Regions from separate parts of the Serratia ureilytica genome, predicted to be linked through region 1. Evidence: predicted binding sites of a transcription regulator. Region 1 holds the regulator's gene; the other holds the start of a gene.
The links. Region 1 encodes LexA, which represses DNA repair genes until DNA is damaged. Its sites were predicted from a motif close to TNCTGTATGTACATACAGNA; they were not measured.
Positions count from the first base shown of each region.

Region 2: the regulator LexA is predicted to act here: its motif matches at 4,995-5,014, upstream of rmuC (DNA recombination protein RmuC).

Region 1 covers NZ_CP071320.1:419,669-427,001, reverse strand. The annotation lists gene dusA (tRNA dihydrouridine(20/20a) synthase DusA) at 1-332, opposite strand, end outside; gene J0X03_RS02010 (tetratricopeptide repeat protein) at 535-1,068, shown strand; gene J0X03_RS02005 (RNA polymerase sigma factor) at 1,087-1,632, shown strand; gene J0X03_RS02000 (sugar O-acetyltransferase) at 1,637-2,209, opposite strand; gene zur (zinc uptake transcriptional repressor Zur) at 2,455-2,967, shown strand; gene J0X03_RS01990 (CsbD family protein) at 3,070-3,279, opposite strand; gene dinF (MATE family efflux transporter DinF) at 3,595-4,932, opposite strand; gene lexA (transcriptional repressor LexA) at 5,036-5,644, opposite strand; gene J0X03_RS01975 (diacylglycerol kinase) at 5,747-6,115, opposite strand; gene plsB (glycerol-3-phosphate 1-O-acyltransferase PlsB) at 6,264-7,333, shown strand, end outside.
Region 2 covers NZ_CP071320.1:4,814,953-4,822,285, forward strand. The annotation lists gene tatA (Sec-independent protein translocase subunit TatA) at 1-216, opposite strand, end outside; gene ubiB (ubiquinone biosynthesis regulatory protein kinase UbiB) at 297-1,928, opposite strand; gene ubiJ (ubiquinone biosynthesis protein UbiJ) at 1,925-2,533, opposite strand; gene ubiE (bifunctional demethylmenaquinone methyltransferase/2-methoxy-6-polyprenyl-1,4-benzoquinol methylase UbiE) at 2,547-3,302, opposite strand; gene rmuC (DNA recombination protein RmuC) at 3,381-4,928, opposite strand; gene J0X03_RS22820 (DedA family protein) at 5,069-5,599, opposite strand; gene J0X03_RS22825 (tyrosine-protein phosphatase) at 5,676-6,458, opposite strand; gene udp (uridine phosphorylase) at 6,753-7,333, opposite strand, start outside.

The DNA of each region.
Region 1 (7,333 bases):
AACATGCCGTTTTGCACCCGATCGGACGGGCAGCCGACGTTGAGGTTAATCTCATCGTAACCGCGCTGCTCCGCCAGCTTGGCGCAATGCGCCAGCGCGGCCGGATCGCTGCCGCCCAGCTGCAGCGCCACCGGATGCTCTTCTTCGCTGTAGGCCAGATAGTCGCCCTTGCCGTGGATGATCGCGCCGGTGGTCACCATCTCGGTGTACAGCAGCGTTTCCTTGGTCAGCAGGCGGTGGAAGTAACGGCAATGACGATCGGTCCAGTCGAGCATCGGCGCGATGGAGAAACGATTGGCGGCGTAGGTTGGGGCGTGGTTGTCTTTCGTCATGCTGAGTTACTGGCTACCTGAGTCTGTCTGGGTTCAACGAACGGCACGCGGCCGCAAACGGCTATTATAACGACAATCGGCGCCGTTGGGAAAACCCGCTTGCCGCCGGCAAAAATAAGCGGAGACAAGGCGAATAAACCCGCTCGTTCAGGTGTTATCTCATTACGGGCGCGCACGGCGCCTCTGCCTTGAGGACATAACCATGAACAGCTTCATTAAACGCCTGCTGGCATCGGCCATTGCCGGCTGCCTGCTGTTGTCCGGCGCGGCGCTGGCGATGGGCGGCGACGGCAGCGGCCAAACCCCGCCAACCTGTCCGAAAGGCCAGGTCTACGACAGCAAAACTCAGACTTGCATGGTAGATAAAAGCGGCAAGGTCGACGACGCCGACCGCACTAACTACGCCTATGTACTGGCGAAAAGCGGCCGTTATCAGGAAGCGCTCGATATGCTCAATACGTTGAAAAATCCCAACACCGCCGTTGCGCTGAACTATCGTGGCTACGCCATGCGCAAACTTGGCCGCACCGATGAGGGGATCGGCTATTATTTAAAATCAGTAGCCCTCGATCCGAAATACCCCAAAGTGCGCGAGTACCTGGGGGAAGCCTATATGCTGAAAGGCCGACCCGATCTGGCTCGCCAACAGCTGCAGGTGATCCAGTCGCTGTGCGGCACCGGGTGCGAGGAGTACCGCGATTTGGCGGCGGCCATCGACCGCCACCCGGAATCGTGATCTGACGCGCCTGCGGAGGTGACTATCAGCGGCGATGCGATACGCGATGAACTCGGCCACTATCTCTCCCGCCTGTGGCGCTATGCGCTGGTGCTCTCGCACCGGCGGGATGTCGCCGACGATCTGGTGCAGGCCACTTGCCTGCGTGCGCTGGAGCGCGCCGCGCAATTCACCCCCGGTTCACACCTGGATCGCTGGCTGTTTTCCATCTTGCACTCCATTTGGCTCAATGAAGTTCGCGCCCAACATCTTCGCCAGGGGCAAGGCTGCATGGCGGCGGAAGAGCTGGGCGATGCGGACAACGGCGAACAGCCGGTCTGGCTCCATGAAGTGATGCGGCGCATCAGCCGGCTGCCGACGGCCCAGCGCAACGCGCTGTTTCTGGTGTATGTCGAAGGGCTGTCTTACCGGGAGGCCGCAAAAGTGCTGGCGGTGCCGATCGGCACCGTCATGAGCCGTTTGGCGGCCGCACGTCTGGCATTGGCCGATGACCGCCCGTTGGCAAACGACGGCCCGCACCGCAAAGAGCGCCATCCCGCCCCCTTGCCTCCTGCTCGTCGATAACGCCCTATTCCAACGAGCGGATAACCCGGCATGGCTGCCCCAGCGCCAGCACGTTGGCCGGGATGTCGCCGGTGACGATGCTGCCCGCGCCGATGGTGGTGCCGTCGCCGATAGTCACTCCCGGCAGGATCACTACGTTGCCGCCGATCCAGACGTTGTTGCCGATGGACACCGGCTGCGCCGAGGTGCGGAAAGGGAAATCCGGATCGCCGGTGAAGCGCTCTGCGGCCTTCAGCGGGTGGCTCGGCGTATAGATTTGCACGTTGGGGCCGATCAGCGTGTTGTCGCCGATGGTGATGGTATTGCAGTCGAGGAACACCGCGTTGACGTTGATAAAGCAGTTTTTACCGATGCGGACATGCTGCCCGTAGTCACACCAGAATGGCGTTTCAATCCAGCTCGCTTCCCCCCAGGCGCCGAACAGCTCGCCGAGCAGGCGGTTTTTCTCGTCCGCCTGATGCGAGTCCAGCGCCCCCAAGCTTTTGATCAACGCCCTCGCCCGATGGTACATCCCGATCAGTTCTTCATCGCGGCTGTTGTACTCCAGGCCGCTTAACAGCTTCTCTCTTTCCGTCATCACACAGGGCTCCTGCTCATCACGCGGGTAAAAGGCGTTATACCGCGCTCGCCCCCCGCTCTCCAGCGCTAAAACCGGCAACGTTGATTTGCCGCCCGACGGCGGGGAAAAGTTGTGACGCATCTCTCTTTTAGCGCGATCGGCGCGACTTTCCCTGCGCTATCATCAGGGGAAAAGGGGGCAACTCTCGGCGATTCGCCGTAATCATGGTAAAATCGGCTTTTTTACGTACCGGGATATTTGCGATGAACTCAACCACCCAGGAAAAGCTGCTGGCGCAGGCTGAACGCCTCTGCCAGCAACGCAATGTGCGATTGACGCCGCAACGGCTGGAAGTGCTGCGTCTGATGACTCAGCAACCCGGTGCAATCAGCGCATATGACCTGCTCGATCTGCTGCGCGTCGCCGAACCGCAGGCCAAGCCGCCGACGGTATACCGCGCGCTGGATTTTCTGCTGGAGCAAGGGTTTATCCATAGAGTGGAATCGGCCAACAGCTACGTGCTGTGCCACCATTTCGAACAGCCGATGCATACGTCCGCGCTGTTTATCTGCGACCGCTGCGGCCAGGTGACCGAACGCACCACCGAAGGCGTGGAGGAAACGCTGCAGAAGCTGGCACAGGAAGCCGGATTTGCACTGCGGCACAGCGTGGTGGAAGCGCACGGTCTGTGCGCCGGTTGCGTTGAAGTTGAAGCTTGTGACAGCAAGCATGACTGCGCCGAACACGATCACAGCATCGCCATCAAGAAGAAGTAAGACGAAGTCAGGTACTTCCCTGTACCTGCGGCCGGGGCGCCAGAGGATGGAGCGACGCCGGCCTGCGCTGTTGCCGGCCGCCGTCAGTGGCGGCCCTGCGTGTTACCAGCGGTGTTTGGTGTGATCTTCCCAGGCCTTCACCTCTTTTTCGGCCGCCTCTTTCTGGTAACCGTAGCGCTCCTGAATTTTGCCGACCAGCTGTTCGCGTTTCCCTTCGATGACCGTCAGATCGTCATCGGTCAGCTTGCCCCATTTCTCTTTCACTTTGCCTTTCAGCTGCTTCCAGTTACCGTCGGCTTGATCTTTATTCATAGTCTCTCCGTTAACCTGTGGTGAATCAGTGATCCCTGTTGCCGGTCGGGGTTAACCAGAAATTTTTCTGGCCGATGCTTCCTTCACCTTAAGAAGCACCGCTCCCCTTCATTTACCAGCCACATGATTCATTCTAGTTAAACATGGAAATAAAAAAGCCAAAACACAGAATAAAAAACCATTAACAAACAAAATAAAAACAAAAAACGCTAACAAACAACGAACTAACGCGAACAAACCAAGGCTGAAAACATGTAAGCAAACATGACCAAAATCATAAGAAAAACTAACCATTAACCCAACAAAACGTCCGGTTTAATGTGCAGTAAACCAGCTGCCGCGCACCTGGTGACGGTGCCAAATCCAGCCCAATGCCACGCCACGCAACGTCAGAAACACCGCCAGCGCCAGCCAAAGCCCGTGGTTGCCAAGCAACGGCACGCTGAACAGCGTCAGACCGTACCCTGCCGCGGCCACCGCCATGCTGTTACGCATCTCAGCGCCGCGCGTGGCGCCGATAAACATGCCATCCAGCAAATAGCACCACACCCCGACCAGCGGCAAAATGACCTGCCACGGTAAATAGTGGGCGGCCAACGCGCGCAGCTCCGGTAGAGAGGTCAACGCCGCCACGATCTGCTGGCCGGTAACGGCATACGCCAGGCCGAAGGCCAACGCGACCAGCCCCGCCTGCCTGCAGGCCGCGTGCCACACCTTACGCAGTTGGCTGCCGTCCCGAGCGCCGTAGGCGTGGCCGGAATGGGCCTCCACCGCATAAGCGAAGCCGTCGAGCGCATAGGCGGTAAACGTCAGCAGGTTCATCAACACCGCGTTAACCGCCACCACATCGCTCCCCAGGCGAGCGCCGAAAATGGTCAGCGACGCAAAGCACAGCTGCAGCAACAATGAACGCAGCATGATGTCGCGATTGAGCGCCAGCAGGCGACGCAGATCGCCACGCCAGGCCTGACGCAACATCGCCAGGGTAATACCGCGCAGACGCATCACCCGCCACGCCAGCCACAGGCCGAGCAATAGCGTGGCATATTCGGCGATGGCGGTGGCCGCCGCCGCCCCTCGCACGTTCCAACCCAGGCCCATCACCAGCCAAATATCCAGCACGATGTTCAGCAGGTTGCCGACGATCAGCAGGATCACCGGCGCACGCACGTACTGCACGCCGAGCAGCCAGCCCAGCAGCACCAGGTTGGCCAGCGCCGCCGGCGCGCTCAACCAGCGGATCTCAAGAAAACGCCGCGCCTGCTCCAGCACCTCGCCATCGCCGCCGACGATCCGCAGCGCCAGTTCGATCAGCGGGTAGCGCAACAGGACGATCGCCCCCCCGGCCAACAGCGCCAGCAGCAGCGGTTGCATAAAGGCGCGCGCCAGCGCCTGCGGGTTCTTCGCTCCCAGCGCCTGCGCCGCGAGGCCGGTGGTGCTCATGCGCAGGAACAGCAGCAGCATGAACAGGAAGCTGGTCGCCACCGCGCCGATCGCCACGCCTCCCAAATAGATCGGGCTGTCGAGGTGGCCGATCACCGCGGTGTCCACCAGCCCGAGCAGCGGCACGGTGATATTGGAGAAAATCATCGGCAGGGCGAGGCGCCACAGGGCTTTATCGGTGTCGCTGGTGAAGGCGGAAATCAGGCGCATGATGGGATGTTCCTGTGACAGAGTGACGAAGGGCGAAGTCAGAAACAAAAACGCCCCAAAACAGGGGCGATTGATACAGGGAGCGGCGGTGATGGCGCGGCGATTAAATCCAGTCGCCGTTGCGGATCACGCCGACCGCCAGCCCTTCGATCGTGAAATTCTGCTGGCGCAGATCGACCACGATCGGTTGGAATTCGTTGTTCTCCGGCAGCAGTTCAACCACGTTGCCGTGCTTTTTCAAGCGTTTGACCGTCACTTCGTCTTCGATGCGCGCGACCACGACCTGGCCGTTGCGCACGTCTTGCGTTTTGTGCACCGCCAGCAGATCGCCGTCCAGAATGCCGATGTCGCGCATCGACATGCCGTTCACCCGCAACAGGAAATCGGCGCTCGGTTTGAACAGGGATGGATCCACCTGGTAGTGCCCTTCGATGTGCTGCTGCGCCAGCAGCGGCTCGCCGGCGGCGACGCGGCCGATCAGCGGCAGCCCTTCTTCTTCTTCCATCAGCAGGCGGATACCGCGCGACGCGCCGGAGACGATTTCGATCACGCCTTTGCGTGCCAGCGCCTTCAGGTGCTCTTCGGCGGCGTTAGGCGAACGGAACCCCAGACGCATCGCGATCTCGGCACGCGTCGGCGGCATGCCCGTTTGCGAAATATGATCGCGAATCAGATCGTAGACCTCTTGCTGTCTGGTAGTTAGTGCTTTCATTCCGCCCCCTGTTTGTTTATACAGTCTTGCTGTGAGTATATACAGGTAAGCGCGGATTGGGAACCGAAGAATAAATAAAAATCAGTCAGTAGGCGCTTTGCGTCAGCCAAAATGCTGCCACAAGACCGTGCCCCAAACGAACAGCGCGAGTACGATCGCCAGCGACACCGCCGCCGATCCCATGTCCTTGGCCCGCCCGGACAGCTCATGGTGTTCGCTGCCGATGCGATCCACCACCGCTTCGATCGCGCTGTTCAGGATCTCGACGATCATCACCAGCGCCACCGATCCGATCAATAAAATGCGCGCTATCGCACCCACGTCCAGCCAGACAGCCAGTATGATAGCCAGGAGGGTCACCACCAGTTCCTGGCGGAACGCCGCCTCGTGTTGCCAGGCGGCGGAAAGCCCTTTATAAGAATAGCCGGCGGCCTTGATGATGCGGGTCAATCCGGTTGCTTGGTTTGCCATGTTTTCGTGCCTTTCTCAGAGGTCGGTCATAATAAAAAGAGTCTAGAACAGTCCGCGCTGACGGCTCTCGGTTTTCGAACACCACAGATCTGCTACCCGGTTTCTGGTATGCTTGCGGCGCATTGCTAACAAGAGGCTTCACGTTGTTATGTCAGGTTGGCGTAAAATTTATTATAAAATATTGAATTTACCACTTAAATTGTTGGTAAGAAGTAAGGTCATCCCTTCAGATCCGGTTACCGAGCTAGGGTTGGATCCCTCACGGCCGATTTTGTATGTTTTACCTTACAATTCCAAGGCGGATTTGCTGACGCTGCGCACCCAGTGCCTGGCGCAGGATCTGCCCGATCCGCTCAACGCGCTGGAGATCGACGGCACCGTGCTGCCGAGCTACGTGTTCATTCACGACGGCCCGCGCGTGTTCCGCTACTACACCCCGAAAGAAGAGTCGGTAAAGCTGTTCCACGACTACCTGGATCTGCATCGCAGCAATCCGGATCTCGACATTCAAATGCTGCCGGTTTCGGTCATGTTCGGCCGCTCGCCGGGCCGCGAAGGCCACGGCACGCCGCACCTGCGTCTGTTGAACGGCGTGCAAAAATTCTTCGCCGTGCTGTGGCTCGGCCGCGACAGCTTCGTGCGCTTCTCCAACACCGTTTCGCTGCGCCGCATGGCCACCGAACACGGCACGGATAAAACCATCGCGCAGAAACTGGCGCGCGTGGCGCGCATGCACTTCTCGCGTCAGCGCCTGGCCGCTGTAGGCCCAAGCCTGCCGGCCCGTCAGGATCTGTTCAACAAGCTGTTGGCGTCCAAAGCGATCGAAAAAGCGGTCGAGGACGAAGCGCGCAGCAAAAAGATCTCTCACGAGAAGGCCCAGCAGAACGCCATCGCGTTGATGGAAGAGATCGCCGCCGACTTCTCCTACGAAACCGTGCGTCTGTCCGATCGCGTGCTGAGCTGGACCTGGAACCGGCTGTATCAGGGCATCAACGTCACCAACGCCGAGCGCGTGCGCCAGCTGGCGCAGGACGGCCACGAGATCGTCTACGTGCCCTGCCACCGCAGCCACATGGACTATCTGCTGCTGTCCTACGTGCTGTATCACCAGGGCCTGGTGCCGCCGCACATCGCCGCGGGCATCAACCTCAACTTCTGGCCGGCCGGCCCGATCTTCCGTCGCCTGGGCGCGTTCTTCATCCGCCGCACCTTCAAGGG
Region 2 (7,333 bases), 710 kb from region 1:
CTTATCGGTAATAGGCTTGGCCGAGAAATCAGCGTCATCCAGGCTGCTTTTTTCAGCCGTGTTGGGGGTCGACGGCGTATCGTCACCGATCGCTTTTTTGAAGCCCTTGATCGAGGCGCCGAGATCGGAACCCAGCGTGCGCAGTTTTTTGGTGCCGAACAGCAGCACCACGATCACTGCGATGATCAACAATTGCGTAATACTAATACCGCCCATTTTAATTACCTCTAATTTTAAGGGGTCTTTTAAAGCCAGCCCGCATTATAGAGCCGACTTCACCAGAGTAACGAATTAAATCAGGTGGTTCGCTTCCAGCCAATCACCCAGCATACGATGCCGGCGGCCATCATCCAGGCGGGGAACACCTCGATTTGCCCCAGCAGCAACAGCGTGCCGCTTACCAACAGTGTAGCGCCAACGCCGAACAAATAACGTGACTGCCCCTGACGAACCCGCTGAGCCTGCATCTGGTTGGTCAGCTTATCAACGCTTTGTTGCAACAGTTTATGCTGCTGCAGGCTGTCGTAAAACAGCTCGGGCAGCTCGGGCAGTTTCTCCGCCCAGAACGGCGCCTTCTCTTTCAGCGCGCGCACCACGGCGGGAATGCCGACCTGATCGCGCAGCCAACTCTCGAGGAACGGCTTGGCGGTGGTCCACAGATCCAACTGCGGGTAAAGCTGACGCCCCAGCCCTTCAACATACAGCAAGGTCTTCTGCAATAACACCAGCTGCGGCTGCACTTCCATATTGAAGCGGCGCGCGGTGTTGAACAGGTTCAGCAGCACGTTGCCGAAGGAGATCTCCGCCAACGGCTTCTCGAAAATCGGTTCGCACACGGTACGGATGGCGAATTCGAAGTCTTCCACGTTAGTGTCGCGCGGCACCCAGCCGGAGTCGACGTGCAGTTCCGCCACCTTGCGGTAATCGCGGTTGAAGAAGGCGATGAAGTTTTCCGCCAGATAGCGTTTGTCATCCTTGTTCAACGAACCGACGATGCCGCAGTCGATGCCGATGTAGCAAGGATCTTCCGGATGTTCGTAGCTGACGAAAATATTACCGGGATGCATGTCCGCATGGAAGAAGCTGTCGCGGAATACCTGGGTAAAGAACACCTGAACGCCGCGTTCCGCCAACAGTTTCATGTTGGTGCCCTGCTGCTCCAGCGTGGCGATGTCCGAGACCGGAATGCCGTAGATACGCTCCATCACCAACACGCTTTCGCGGCAGTAGTCGGAGTAAACTTCCGGCACGTACAGCATCGGGCTGCCGTCGAAATTGCGACGCAGCTGAATGGCGTTGGCCGCTTCGCGCAGCAGGTTCAATTCGTCCAGCAGGGTTTTTTCGTACTCGCGCACCACTTCGCGCGGACGCAGGCGGCGGCCGTCCGGCAACAGCTTCGGCACCCAGCCTGCCAGCCGGTACATCAAGCGCACGTCGGCTTTGATAATCGGCCCGATATCCGGCCGGATCACCTTCAGCACCACTTCCTGGCCGGTGGTTTTCAGCCGCGCGGTATGCACCTGCGCGATCGAGGCGGACGCCAGCGGCTGCTGCTCGAAGTCGTCGAACCAGGTTTCCAGCGGGCCGCCCATCGCCAGCTCGATATGCTTGCGCGCCAGCGCACCGTCGAAAGGCGCCACCCGATCCTGCAGCAGCGTCAGCTGATCGGCAATGTGCGGCGGGAACAGATCGCGGCGGGTCGACATCATCTGGCCGAACTTGATCCAGACCGGCCCCAATTCCTGCAGCGCCAGCCGCAGACGTTCGCCCAGCGGTTTGTCCTTGTGCCGATTAGGCATCCAGAACAGCAACCGGCGGCCGAAGCGCAGCGGCAGCGTCAAACGCATTGTCGGGATCAGCTCGTCCAGCCCATAGCTGAGAAAAACGCGGACGATAAAATACAAACGACGCAGTTCGCCTGGGGTCATCGCTTGCCCTCCAACTTATCCATGCGGGCAATCAGCGCTTCCGCGCTGCGGGCGAGCGCATCCACTTCTTCATTGAACCACACCACTTCCAGCGGCCCCGGCGCCAGACGCCACTCTTCCGTCAGCGCCTCAGCCATGTCTTGCTGCCGACGCATCAATCCGGCCTTGAGTAACGAAGCACCTTTGCCCAGCGCCTGCGTAATGCCTTGAGCGGCGATATCGCCGATATAGGGCGCCAGCCATTCCGCCGGATCCCACTCCGCCAGATCGAGCAGGCCAACCAGCTGTTGCACCACCTGAATATCCCCTTCCACCGTCAATTCGCCGCTGCGCATCAGCACCGGCAACTGCTGGCGATCGCGCAGCTTCAGTAAGGAGGGAATGCGGCTGCGCACCGTGCAATCGGCGCTGTCTTCAGACTGCCCCAGCACATCCACGCGCAGTTCGCTGAACACCAGCACCAGCGGTGAAGCCAACTCTTCCAGTTCGATGCGCAGCACCTTGCCCGCCAGGCGTTGGCGAGCGGCTTTCATGCTGCGATCGCGAAACAGCAGGTTATTCAGCGAGGTTTCCAGCGCACCGGTCAGCAGAGGGGTAAACAGCATCGGCATCTCCCTCTCAGAACTTGAAGCCGCGATGCAGGGCGACAATCCCACCGGTCAGGTTGAAATAGGTGACGTTTTCAAAACCGGCGTTGCCCATCATGCCCTTCAGGGTTTCCTGATCGGGGTGCATACGGATCGATTCCGCCAGATAGCGATAGCTGTCCGGATCTTTCACTACCAGCTCGCCGATCTTCGGCAGCACGTGGAAAGAGTATGCGTCGTAAGCTTTGCTCAGCGGCGCCAGCAGCGGTTTGGAGAACTCCAGCACCAACAGGCGGCCGCCCGGCTTCAGCACGCGGAACATCGAACGCAGCGCTTTGTCTTTGTCGGTGACGTTACGCAGGCCAAAGGAGATGGTGATGCAATCGAAGTAATTGTCCGGGAACGGCAGCGCTTCGGCGTTGGCCTGCACGTAATTGATGTTGCCGACGATGCCGCGATCGCGCAGCTTCTCGCGCCCCATCTTCAGCATCGAATCGTTGATGTCCGCCAGCACCACCTGCCCCTGCTCGCCAACCATGCGGGAGAACTTGGCGGCCAGGTCGCCGGTGCCACCGGCCAGATCCAGCACGCGCTGCCCGCGGCGCACGCCGCTGCAGTCAATGGTGAAACGCTTCCAGATACGGTGGATGCCGAACGACATCAGGTCGTTCATCACGTCATACTTTGCCGCTACCGAATGAAAAACGTCCGCCACCATGGCCTGTTTTTCGTCTCTAGCGACGGTGCGAAAACCGAAATCGGTGGTTTCCTGCGATTGATCTGCCATTGTCCTGCCTGCTATTCAGTCAATTTTGTGTGGATGAGTGTACCAGAAGCCCGAGGAATACCCCACCTCGCCACGGCCTCAGCCGTGCGAAACGAAGCCCGGTTCCCCGGTGGTATCATCATCGTCGTTCGTCTGCGGCAGCGCGGCGACCTCGTCGTCGTTCGCCTCTTCCGCTTCATCGTGTTGCGCGCCGGCTTGCTGCGCCAGCAGCGGGTTTATCGGCCGCTTGACCTCAACCCCCAGCGCGCGGAAACCTTCAATTTGGCCGATAAGATTACCACGGCCTTCGCTCAGTTTGTTCATCGCCTGACGATAACTGCCCTGCGCCTTGTCCAGGCTCTGCCCCAGCGCGGACATATCGTCCACGAACAGCCGCATCTTGTCATACAGTTTCGCCGCGCGCTCGGCGATGCGCTGGGCATTCTGGCTCTGATGCTCATAGCGCCACAGGTTGGTGATGGTACGCAGCGCCACCAGCAACGTGGTCGGGCTGACCAGCATGATGTTGTGCTTGAGCGCTTCGCTGATCAGCTCCGGCTCGCGATCGATAGCCAGCAGGAAGGCCGGCTCGACCGGAATGAACATCAGCACATAGTCCAGCGAACGCAGCCCCGGCAGCTGCTGGTAGTCCTTACGGCCCAGCATGCGAATGTGGCCACGCAGCGAAGCGATATGTTCGCTCAGCGCCGCTTCGCGCTCCGCCTCGTCTTCACCGTTGAAATAGCGCTCGTAGGCGATCAGCGACATCTTGGCGTCGATCACGACATCCTTGCCCTGCGGCAGGCGCACGATCACATCGGGCTGCATGCGACTCTGATGATCTACCCGCACGTTGACCTGCGTTTCATACTCGTGCCCTTCGCGCAGGCCGGAGGCCTCCAGCACCCGGCTCAGCACCACTTCCCCCCAGTTGCCCTGGGTCTTGTTGTCGCCTTTCAGCGCCTTGGTGAGGTTGATGGCCTCGCGCGCCATTTGCGCATTCAACTGCTGCAGATTGCGTATCTCGTGCGTCAGCGTGTGGCGCTCACGCGCCTCCTGGCCAAAGCTGTCCTGCACCTGTCGGCGGAAACCGTCCAGTTGTTCGCGCAGCGGCAGCAGTAACCGATCCAAACTTTGCTTATTTTGCTCGTCCACCTTGCGGCCGCTGTGTTCAAAAATGCGGTTGGCGAGGTTTTCAAACTGGGTGGTGAGGCGCTGTTCGCTGTTGATCAGCAGACGCTGCTTCTCCTCCGCCGCCATGCGCGTCTCTTCCAGACGGATGGTGACTTCGCGCAGCTCGGCCTCCTGCGCGCTGTTCACCTCGCGCTGGGCGCGCAGCTCTTGGTTGAGCAGCTCGCATTCGTTGCGCCAATGGTTGAGCTGTTGCAGTTTTTCATGCCCGGCCGCCAGCTGGCTGTGCAGGTTGCGCAGCTCCAGCTCGTTCTGGCGCGACTGCTGTTCGTGGCGCAGCAGGGCCTCCTGCCGCACGGCCGTCTCCTGCTGCGCCTGCTGCAACGCTTGCTCCAGCAACCGCAGTTCGGTTTCATGTTGCGCGTTCGTCTGCTGCACTCGCAGACTGGCGATCAGCCACCCTAACAGCATGCCGATCGCGACGCCGCCAATCCCATAAATCAGACTGGTATCCACCCTGCCTCCTGTTGCACCTTGCCGTTCCGGCGTTTCGCACGCCCATTGCCCGTCACGTTAAGGGGAGGCTGTATGGATGTCCAGCCTGATTTTGCCCGCCGCGCACAATATTGCGCGGCGCTGCGCAATTTAGCGAGAAATCAGCCCAGCCACTGGCTGAGCCACTTGATGCCGAACGCCCCCGGCGCCAGAATGCCGAACGCCCAGATCATCGCCGACGTGACGTTGGCCAACTGGAAGTAGCGCTGCGGCATGCCGCAAATGCCCCCCACCAGCGGCACCACGGCGCGCAGCGGGCCGAAGAAGCGGCCAATGAAAATGCCCAGCACGCCCCAGCGCTCAAAGAAGGCGTGGCCGCGCGCCAGCAGCTGCGGATTGCGCGACAGCGGCCACATATGGGCCACCCGATCCTGATAGTGGTAGCCGATCCAGTACGAGAGCCAGTCGCCGAAAAACGCCCCGGCGGCGGCGGCGGCCCAAATCGGCCAAAAGGCGATGCCGCTTTCGCCGATCAGCGCGCCCAGCGCCAGCAGGATCACCGTGGCCGGCAGCAGCAGCGACAAAAACGCCAGCGACTCGCCGAACGCCAGGAAGAAGATGATGGGAATGGCCCAGCCTTCGTGCTGACGCACGACGTCGCTGACCCAGTTGATAACGTCATTGAGGCTCAATGCGGGGCTCCTGATACGCGATGGTTCGCCTAGGATAAGCCGGGGCGAGTTAAACCCCGGCTAAACACGCGGCAATTTACTCGAGGTAGAACGCCCGCAGCACTTCGCGCTGGGCCGCGCCCAGGCCGTATTCCGCTTCCAGCCAGCGGTCGGTGGAGCCGTATTGTTGGCGGATGCAGCCCAGCGCCGTCATCAGGAACTCCTCGCGCGCGCTGAGCACGTAGGCGAATTGCTCGAGCGCCGCCGCATTCAACTTGATAGACAGCTGATCCAGCATCTGCTCGCGGAAAGCGGCCAGCGTGGTTTCGGTCAGCAGATAGTCTTCCAGCACCGTCGCTTCGTCGGCCCCCAGCGCGAACAGCACCAGCGCCGAACCGACCCCGGTGCGATCCTTGCCGACCGCGCAGTGTTGCACGATTGCGCCGCCGCCGGGGTTGCTCAACAGCTGCGCCAACCGCTGATAGGCCGCATTGCCGAACGGCAGGCGGCGATACAGCTCCAGCATGAACGCCCGGGCGTCGAAAGCGGCCAGCGTTTCGTTGGTGAGCTTTTCCAGGTTGGCGTTGACTTCGCTGCTCAGCGGGTTGGCCGGCACGTGGTGATAGTCGGCGCCATTCCACAGAATATCCGGTTTGGCCTGCACTTCGTCGGCATCGCGGTAGTCCAGCACCGAACGCACCGGCACCCCAGCGAGGAAAGTGCAGTCGTTTTCCGTCAGCCGCTCGAGAGAACCGGAGCGGAACAGCAGGCCGCGTTTGATGCGGCGCCCGTCGGCCACGCCGTTGCCGCCGAAGTCACGGAAGTTAATGCCGCCGTCGAGCGGCGCAAGCGAAGGATGAAGCAGGATCTGGGCGGTCATAAACGTCCTCGTTGTTTTTGTTCTGACAACGCGCGGCAGCCATCGGCGCAGCGCTGAGGAGTATCACCGTAACAGATTAGCCGCGAATGGAAAAACGGACCGCGTCGGCGTCCCGTTCAGTCCGTTGACAAAGGAGGAAAAAACGCGGTTTTTCCTCCTTTGTGGTTATCAGCCGAAACTCAATAAATTGATTTTCCCTGTTTGTTATCCGCTGCTTTCTGCAAACCGGGCAATGGCATGAGGTTTGTCATCAATCTCAACGGACCGCGTCGGCGGCCCGTTGAGGGAAGGCGATTACAGCAGACGGCGGGCGGCGTCCACCACGATCTGCACCGCTTTGCTTTCGGTGTTTTTCATGGTCTCGGCGTTCGGGATCTCTTGCTGGGTGCGGTTGACGATCACCCCAGCCACCATGCCGGCGCGCAGGCCCTGGCTGGCGCACATGGTCAGCAGCGTGGCAGATTCCATTTCATAGTTCATCACGCCCATCGCCTGCCACTCTTCCATCGAGCCTTTGAAACGACTAACGACGCGGCCAGAGTAGGTATCGTAACGTTCCTGGCCCGGATAGAAGGTATCGGAAGAGGCGGTCACACCAATGTGCGTGGTAGCGCCGCTGGCCTTGGCCGCTTCCACCAGCGCGGTGGTACAGGCGAAGTCCGCGACCGCCGGGAACTCCATCGGCGCAAAGTGCAGGCTGGCGCCGTCGAGACGTACCGCCGCCGTGGTGACCAGCACGTCGCCGACGTTGATGTTCGCCTGAATGGCGCCGGTGGTGCCGATGCGCAGGAAGGTGCGGATGCCCAGCTGCGCCAGCTCTTCCACGGCGATAGAGGTAGACGGGCCGCCGATGCCGGTGGAGCAGACGATCACCG